4 regions of the Rhizobium sp. Root1204 genome follow, and region 2 is predicted to be linked to each of the others. Evidence: predicted binding sites of a transcription regulator. Region 2 holds the regulator's gene; each other region holds the start of a gene.
What was found. Region 2 encodes LexA, which represses DNA repair genes until DNA is damaged. Its sites were predicted from a motif close to TGTTCNNNNTGTGTTCNG; they were not measured.
Positions count from the first base shown of each region.

Region 1: a site for LexA is predicted at 976-993, ahead of ASC96_RS20290 (ImuA family protein). Genes of this name have one in related genera too.
Region 3: a site for LexA is predicted at 1,178-1,195, ahead of ASC96_RS19520 (PA0069 family radical SAM protein). Genes of this name have one in related genera too.
Region 4: a site for LexA is predicted at 919-936, ahead of ASC96_RS30350 (UvrD-helicase domain-containing protein). Genes of this name have one in related genera too.

Region 1 covers NZ_LMCZ01000025.1:10,400-12,603, forward strand. The annotation lists gene ASC96_RS20285 (DNA polymerase Y family protein) at 1-241, opposite strand, end outside; gene ASC96_RS20290 (ImuA family protein) at 159-917, opposite strand.
Region 2 covers NZ_LMCZ01000034.1:396,385-398,588, reverse strand. The annotation lists gene ASC96_RS34095 (hypothetical protein) at 1-14, shown strand, start outside; gene ASC96_RS23205 (hypothetical protein) at 74-394, opposite strand; gene lexA (transcriptional repressor LexA) at 658-1,368, shown strand.
Region 3 covers NZ_LMCZ01000023.1:190,361-192,564, forward strand. The annotation lists gene ASC96_RS19520 (PA0069 family radical SAM protein) at 1-1,109, opposite strand, end outside; gene ASC96_RS19525 (hypothetical protein) at 1,332-1,868, shown strand; gene ASC96_RS34290 (hypothetical protein) at 1,953-2,081, opposite strand; gene moaB (molybdenum cofactor biosynthesis protein B) at 2,189-2,204, opposite strand, start outside.
Region 4 covers NZ_LMCZ01000043.1:217,653-219,856, forward strand. The annotation lists gene ASC96_RS30350 (UvrD-helicase domain-containing protein) at 1-877, opposite strand, end outside; gene ASC96_RS30355 (carboxymuconolactone decarboxylase family protein) at 981-1,391, opposite strand; gene ASC96_RS30360 (efflux RND transporter periplasmic adaptor subunit) at 1,601-2,204, shown strand, end outside.

The sequences.
Region 1 (2,204 bases), on a different contig from region 2:
CGGCGCTGGGATCAGCATCGATCATCGTGAGGTTGGCGACCACGGCCTGGGCTTTGCTCGCCGGCATACCGAGCTTGAGGCCGAGTTTGCGCGCGGCGGTGTCTGCCGCCGAAATCCAGCGTTTCGACCCCGATTTGGAAATGACGACGATAGGCTGATCAGCTGGCACGGCTCCCTCTCCATGTCGCCGTATCCGGTCTGTTGGCAGATTGGGGAAGTAAACACACACGACCCTTGGCATCACAGGCTCCTATTTCAAACTCAGCACACTCGCCTGCTTTCACGCGCATCAATTCCAACAGCCATCGGGCCCGTCCGACCCCTGCCACTGGCAGTTCCTCCGACGGAATCACGCTCACCCTCCATCGCGTCGTCGAGGCCGTCGGATTGCCGAAGTCCGACGCTTCCGTCTGCCGCCGCCATCTGCGGACAACGAGCCCCATGGTTCCCGTCTTTTCGGCAGCCAGCTGCAGCCGCCGGGATGCCACCATCGGCAATCGAACCAGTTCGCCCACCACAGCTGCCAAGCCACCGAAGGAGAGCCCCTCTTCCATGGACGCCAGCACGTCCTCCTCCTTGTCGCCTTCGCAGAAGATCACGCGGTCGGGATGTAAGCCTGCCTGGGCGATAGCCGGGAAAAACAGGTCAGGTCTCGTCAGGCACCAAAGGACCTTGCCCTTCGCGCGCGCGGCAATGCCGGCTGCGAACAAGGCGGCTGCTGCTCCGTCTACCGTACCGGCGCCGCCACCTGCGACTTCGTGAAGAGCGCCATAAGGAAGGCCGCCACCCGGCAGACGTTCATCCATCTCCCGAACGCCGAACGGCAACACGACGGCGTTTTTCGTCGCGCCGCCCTCAAGGTTTGCGATACGATCTCTGAGCTCCTCGATGACCCGAGGATTGCTGGCGCGCGACATCGTTCACGGACCTCCCCGGCTCGCGTTGCATGGACTTCATGTCCCCGAAAATTGTTGACGTTCCTCTTTTGTTCCCAGCCAGAGAAAGAGTCAAGCTGGTCTAAGCGATCTTGTTTAGGCTCCACTAAAGCGCCGTTGGCCGAATGTTGAGACGAATCAGGCCTCTAAACAGGTCTTAGCTAAGTCACTCCGCCGACTCATTTTTACAATTTCCCCAGATTCGTGCGATCCGAAACGGAGGGGTGCGAAACCATCCATGCTGCAACGTGCAAATAATGCAGATAATAGCCTCAAACTCGGTGTCTAAATCTGGTGCGGATGGCGATTGGCGGCTGGTCGGTCCCGTGCGAACAGAATTCCACGAGATCGTGCCACGGCGGGTTACACCGGCTCGCCAAACCTTGGGAGCGAGCCTGAAAAAGAAAGAAGAGCATGGGAGCTTTCAGCATAGCGCCGGCCGGAAAGGCCGGGAAAGCGGGAATTCTCGACGCGCTTTGGCCGGAAAACGGGTAGCCGCAGGAGCCTTAGCATAGCGCCGCAACGCGGTAGGCGGGACCGACTACCCCCGGCGAAAACGCTTCATAGCTCTTCTGGCTATGCGACGTCAGCTTTATATCAAGCTTGGCAAGCGCGTTAAGGCGCAGATCCGCTAACTGGGCTACCCAACCAAGAATGCGCTGAGCAACTGGTACCGCGAACACAAGCAGCATTGAGATCTGCGTGTTCGTTGTGTGCCTTGGCTGACTAGGCTCTGCCGAAGCCGGCAACATGCAATTTTGACGTGTTGAATTCTTCGTGAGTCGCTGAGACAATTCCCGTATCATCGGCAATGTCGATGATCACAACGGAAGGACGATGTCGTTTACCAGTCGTCTGAGCCCTCTCAAATAAACTTGCGGCGTCGATTCTCGCACGCTCATTGCAGGCTCGTCGGGTCTTGAAAGAAAAATCCATGCACGATGTTGGAACCCAACCTGCGGCAAATAGTTCGCGCTTCACGCCCACAGCATCCTAACGACCACCAGGAGTGAACAATGCCCGATCACAGACGTGACAATAGTGTTGATCCCAAAATGGCCCCAAAACTTCCGGCACAGAAGGCCGACCCTAAGCTCGAGCCACCAATCCGGGAGTCGAACGAACAACTCTCCAAAGATCTCACGGACCGTACGTTGATTCCAATCGGCCAGGATATCAAGAAGGGTGGCCCTTCTCTTGAATAGGCTGGTTGTTGCCGGCCCGTGGCCTTCAAAACTCAGGTCCCAGTGCCGTCCTTTGTTCCTCCCG
Region 2 (2,204 bases):
CTGCTTCCAGCTAGGAAGCTGGACGTAAGCCCTTCTCCCGATTCGGCAGAGGCTTGCGCCGGATCCGATCCGCTTATCCGCCTGAGCCTGTCTGTGGCGTCGGGTCCTTGTCCGCAGGTGCCATTTGCGCCGGATCGACCGGAGTTTCCTGCGTGGCCGGAGCGCCATTGTTCGGGGCAGGCAGCTTTTCCTCAACCTTGGTCGCAGCGTCGTTGTCTGTGCTTTCGCCAAACACTTCCGCACCGGCCCAGGCGAGCATTGCAAGGACCACGCCGCAGATGAGTACCATCAGCACCGGCCGGCCCAAAAAGCCTTGACGGGCCTGCACGCCGCTCAATTCCACGGTTTTCTGCATATCGGCATCGGAAGCGCGCTCATCGGTGTATTTCGCCATCAAAGCCTCCTCGGACGGCATCCGGAGCAGGCCGTCCATCGCATTGTTTCGAGATAAACCGAAACGGTACCGGCGGCGCAAAGGTTCCAACAGATAGCTTCCCGCGATGAATGGCAGGCGGAATGCTGAGTGGAAAGGAGCCGCTATGCAGCACGATTTTCTGTTGCGTTGAAAACACTCACGAATTTTAGGGACTTGCGGAACACATATGGAACAGATAGTGTTCGTTCTTGATTTGTTTCTAGATTCTGGAGTGATCGTTCATGCTGACCCGCAAGCAACAGGAACTGCTTCTGTTCATTCACGAAAGAATGAAGGAATCGGGCGTACCGCCATCGTTCGACGAGATGAAGGATGCACTGGATCTTGCGTCGAAATCCGGCATTCATCGGCTGATTACAGCGCTTGAGGAGCGAGGCTTCATCCGGCGTCTGCCCAACCGGGCGAGGGCGCTGGAAGTGATCAAGTTACCAGAAGCCTATACCACGAGCCTTCAGCCAAAGCGCGGCTTTTCACCGAGCGTCATCCAGGGCAGTCTTGGTACACAACCGGCACCTGCCGCACCCGTCAAGGCCGCCGCAAACAACGATACCGTCTCCATACCTGTCATGGGCAGGATCGCCGCCGGCGTACCGATCTCCGCGATTCAGAACAATACGCATGATATTTCCGTGCCGCTCGAGATGGTTGGGACCGGTGAGCACTACGCACTTGAAGTGCGCGGTGATTCGATGATCGAGGCGGGCATTCTCGACGGCGACACGGTCATCATCCGCAATACGAACAGTGCCAGCCCCGGTGAAATCATCGTCGCCCTGGTTGATGACGAGGAAGCGACATTGAAGCGGTTTCGCCGCAAAGGCGCCTCGATCGCGCTGGAAGCCGCCAACCCTGCATATGAGACGCGGATTTTTGGACCGGACCGGGTCAAGATACAGGGAAAACTCGTCGGGCTGATCCGCCGTTATCATTGATCTGATATCACTTCAGCTATGGCAGCTTAAAGGAGTGGGGAAGATTGCGTGATTTGTAGACATGGCTGCAAACCTGTCACCGTCCGGCGCGACGATAGTTTTGCCCCCTGAAAGATAATGCCTTAGCGACCTCATGAACCGACCGGAGCACTCTAAATCATGAGTAGCGGCGGAAATAAGGGACATGATTTTTCCTTCAATACGCCCGATTAACGGGCTGTAAGCCTATGAATTTTCAATGCGGCTTGCGCATCGGCAAATGTTGCCGTTCCCCTATCGCACCCTATTTTTGGAACCTATTTAGTAGGATTTCGTTGACCTATCGGCTCTATTCGTGGACGGAACCCAGGAGGCCAATGTGAGAACCGTTTTTACAAAAGTTTTGGTCGTGGCATTGATGGCCACAGTCATTTCGACTGTTCAGGCACCAGCATCGTTGGCCCAATCCTTGGACATATACATCGGACGCGACAGTCCCGCAGTTGAATACAGAGACCGGCGATACAATAATGAGTATCGTCCGCGCAGCAATTGCAGTGAACGGCAGGCAATCCGCCGTGCCTATCAGTACGGAATGCGTGATCCCGGCATCCGCTCGATAAACCGGCGCCTTGTTGTCGTTGACGGCATTGGACGCCGTGGCGAATACACTGTCTTGAAACTTGCAAACCGCCAGGGTTGCCCGCGCGTCAATTGAGACGTGGACAGATAATGCGGATCGCTCCAGCCAAGAGCTGAACGATTGGCATCGTTAGGGAAAAGGGCCGGCTGCTGCAACGGCCCGCGTTGGCAAGGCGTTAGAAACAGTGCCGTTTCGCTAAGGGCTTTGGCGCTTC
Region 3 (2,204 bases), on a different contig from region 2:
TCGCAGTTCAGCGGGCGCCGGGTGAAATTCAGTTCCAGCCGCTTGGCGGCCAGCTCGAAACGGCGGCCGATCTGCCAGGCATAGGGACCGGCACCCTTCATGCGCTTGCCAAATTCCGCGTCGTAATCCTTGCCGCCGCGCATCGAGCGGACCAGCGACATGACGTGGCGGTAGCGATCCGGATAATTGCGCAGCAGCCAATCGCGAAACAGCGGGCTGACTTCGATCGGTAGGCGCAACAGCACGTAGCTCGCACTCGTTGCTCCAGCGGTCTTGCCCGCATCCAGCACCCGTTCGATCTCATGGTCGTTGAGGGCCGGAATGACCGGCGCCATCATCACCGTTGAGGGAATGCCGGCTTCGGACAGCGCCTTGATGGCTTCCAGCCGCTTGGATGGCGTCGAGGCCCGTGGCTCCATCAGGCGGGCAAGCTTGCGGTCGAGCGTCGTCACCGACAGACCGACTTTCGCCAGGCCTTTCTCAGCCATCGGGGCCAGGATATCGATGTCACGCATCACCATCGCCGATTTGGTGACGATCATCACCGGATGATCAGCGGCTTTCAAAACTTCGAGAATCTGGCGCATGATCCGCCATTCCTTCTCGACCGGCTGGTAGGGATCGGTATTCGTGCCGATGGCGATCGGACGGACCTTGTAGCCGGGCTTGGCCAGTTCCCGCTCCAGCAGCTTTGCAGCGTCCGGCTTGGCAAACAGCTTTGCCTCGAAATCGAGCCCCGGCGACAGGCCCATATAGGCGTGGGTCGGGCGGGCGAAGCAATAGATGCAGCCATGCTCGCATCCCCGATAGGGGTTGACGGAGCGGTCGAAAGGAATGTCGGGTGAATCGTTGCGGCTGATGATCGAACGCGGTTTCTCCACTTGGACTTCGGTCTTGAAGACCGGCAGGTCCTCCAGTGAATCCCAGCCGTCATCTTCGAGCTGCCGCGACACCTGTTCGAACCGGCCGGACGAATTGATCGCCGCGCCACGTCCACGCCGCCGGTCGATCTCGATGCGCAGCCCGGAGCTGGCAATCATCGCTTCGGCCATATCTGCCGTATTGGCAGGCGCCAAAGCGCCCTGCCTGATCTGAGACAGCTCGTTCATGGGTTTCTCCGGGAGACAGTCGGTACAGACTCTCCGATGTCCTCTGATTATTTTCCTATCGCGAAAATGAGAACAATGCAAGAACAAAAATCCGATGCATGGCTCGGATACGGGTAATCGTTCCTGGGTGCGAATGCCGGTGCATTCATCATGAATCAAAAGTTAATCGCCCGGGGAAGAAGGGCGTGTGGAAAATTTGTGTGCAATGCGGTATGGACGGCAATGCTGACGATCATCACCGAAACCCGCGATAATGAAGCTGAACTGGCGCAGACACTTTCGGCGCTGGTGGCGGGTGCCGTGGAAGGGCTGGTGAGCGACGTGATTATTCTCGATCATGCCTCACAGGATGGTTCGAGCCGTGTGGCAGATGCTGCGGGCGCCCGTTTCTGTACGAGCTGGGACATGACCGACATCGTCCGTTCCGCGCGTGGCAATTGGCTGCTTTTGCTTGAAGCAGGCGCCAGGCCGGCGGGGCGCTGGATCGACGACGTGGCGGAATATATGTCGCTGAACAAGATGCCGGCGCGTTTCTCACCTTCGAGGCAGTATCGCCGGCCATTCCTGCAGCGCATCGTCACCCGTCCGGCACCGCTGGAACAGGGATTGCTGCTATCGAAACAGCAGGCGGCAGCGATCGCCAAAACATCGATGCAGCTTGCTGATTTTGCCAATGGCCGGGCGGCACGCAAGCTTGGCAGCGAACTGGTGCCGGCATGGGTGGCCATCGCCAACCGCCCGGGTGCGGAAAACCTGTAGGCGCGGCCCACCGCAAAAAGAGCAGGCCCTTTCGGACCTGCCCTGCCGTCATGAAAAAATGAACCGTTAAAATGGCTTGCCGCGTCAAACCCAGCCGCCGCGTCGTATCGCTTTGCGGGACGGCTTTCGAAACGTGAAATCCGCCGCCTTCATGCTGTCTGCCGAGATCTGGATGGGGAGGGAGGTCGCATCACCGGTGGGTGAGCCTGCCATTCTGTCCTCCTCATTCCGTCTCCCGATGAGGACAGTTCTACGATGCTGCATCGTGGCGCGCTGTTACGAATGGAACAGGAAGGATTGGGCCGTTTGAAAAGTGGCGGTCAGCCGCGTTTCAGG
Region 4 (2,204 bases), on a different contig from region 2:
GCACGCCCTTCGGCCGTTGGGCGAGCAGTCTCAGCCACATATACTGAGCGGTGTTGGTATCCTGGTATTCGTCGACGAGGATATAGCGGAATTTGTCGTGGTATTCGCGCAGGATATCCGGATTGGTGCGGAACATGCGGATCGGATGCAGCAAAAGATCGCCGAAGTCGCAGGCGTTCAGCGTCATCAGCCGGGCCTGATAGGCCGCATAGAGTTCGCGGCCCTTGCCATTGGCAAACGAGCGGGCGTCGCCTTCGGGGATTTCGGCAGGGCCAAGGCCCTTGTTCTTCCAGCCATCGATCATCTGGGCGAACTGTTTGGCAGGCCAGCGCTTGTCATCAATGCCATCGGCCTGGATCAACTGCTTGACCAGCCGCACGACATCATCGGTATCGAGGATGGTGAAGGAGGATTTCAGGCCGACCAGTTCGGCATGGCGGCGCAGGAGCTTGACGCCGATTGAGTGGAATGTGCCCATCCACGGCATGCCTTCGACGGCGCCACCGACGAGAACGCCGACACGCTCCTTCATCTCGCGGGCGGCCTTGTTGGTGAAGGTCACGGCGAGGATCTGAGAGGGGAAAGCGCGGCCGGAGGCGAGGATATGGGCGATGCGGGTGGTGAGCACGCGGGTCTTGCCGGTGCCCGCACCAGCCAGCACCAGAACCGGGCCGTCCAGCGTTTCCACGGCTTCGCGCTGTTCCGGGTTGAGGCCGGAAAGATAATCGGGCGCACGGTGCTGGTCCCGGGCGGCCATGGCACGCGCAGCGATGCCGCTAGCAGGGGCAGGCGGGGCCGGTTGCGGGCTCAGGCCACGCTGTGGACGCGGCGCCGGTTCCTCATCAAAGAAGGGAATATCGTCAAAACCATTGCTCATGCGGCTCAATGTAGTGATTCGGAGCCGAAAGGCCAGAATTCCGTTCTGCTTTTATTCCAGAATGTCCAGCTTGCCTGTGGAGACAACCGCTTTTTGGCCGCGATCAGGGTCGATGATCGGCATCGAAGGTTGGATCGACGGGGAGCTGCAGAGCGGTCGCGAGCTGGTTGGTCTTGGCGGCCAGGGCGATGACACGCAGCAGATCGGCGTGCTGTTCGGCCGTCATGCCCTTGGCTTTGGCGGCTGCCGTATGCGAATGTGCACAGTAGCCGCAGCCATTGGTGACGGAGACGGCGATGTAGAGCATCTCTTTCACGAGCGGATCGAGCGCCGACGGCGTTGCCATCACGGCTTTGACCTCGGCCCAGGTGGTTTCGAGCAGATCGGCATCGAAGGCGAGATAGTGCCACATATTGTTGATGAAATCGGATTTGCGGGTCGCGCGGATGTCGTCGAAGACGGCTTTGACGCGAGGATTGGATTCCGAATCGTGGTGTTTTGCGATGGTGCTCATGAGGCCCTCCGATCAGCCAAGGTTAGAGCCGCGAGGACGTGCTGTCGAGCGCCGGGAAGGGCGCGAGGGACCGAAAAGGGCTTTTGTTACAATTGCGTAATGAAGGCATTCTAGCATTGCCTGCAATGCAGCAAAAAGGGATAGTTGCCGCAGGAACGGGGTTCGCGCGCCAGTGTGGCCGAAACCCGCTTAATCAATTGGAGTTTTGCATGCGGCTTTGGAAGCAGCTTTTGATCTGCCTGGTCATTCTTGCCGTCGGCCTTGGCGTCTGGGTTCGCTTCGTGCCGGGTGCCACTGCAATGCTGGCCAAGGTGGGCGTGCCCGAGCAATTGCTGGCTTATGTCGCGAAACCGGCGGACGGTGCCAAGCAGGGTGAAGCACAAGGGCAGGCTGGCCGGAGCCAGGGGCGCGGTCAGGGCGGTGGTGCGCCGCTTGTCGTCACCCAGCCAGCCGATACGGCTGTTGTCAACGATCGGCTGAATGCCATCGGCACCGGCGAGGCCATCCTGTCGGTCAGCGTCACACCGCTTGCGACCGGTAATCTGACGGAAATTCTGGTGAAATCCGGCGACCGCATCGAAAAGGGGCAGGTCATCGCCAAGCTTGACAGCGACGAGCAGAAGATCGCTGCCGCGCAAGCCAAGGTCGCCCTTGATAGCGCCCGTGAAAAGGTCGAGCGCAACCGCAAGCTTGGCAATGCCGTCTCGGTTGCCATCCTGCGTGAAGCCGAATTTGCCATGCAGGCGGCTGAGCTTGCGCTGCAGACGGCGGAACTCGACCTGAAGCGCCGCGACATCGTTGCACCTTCCGGCG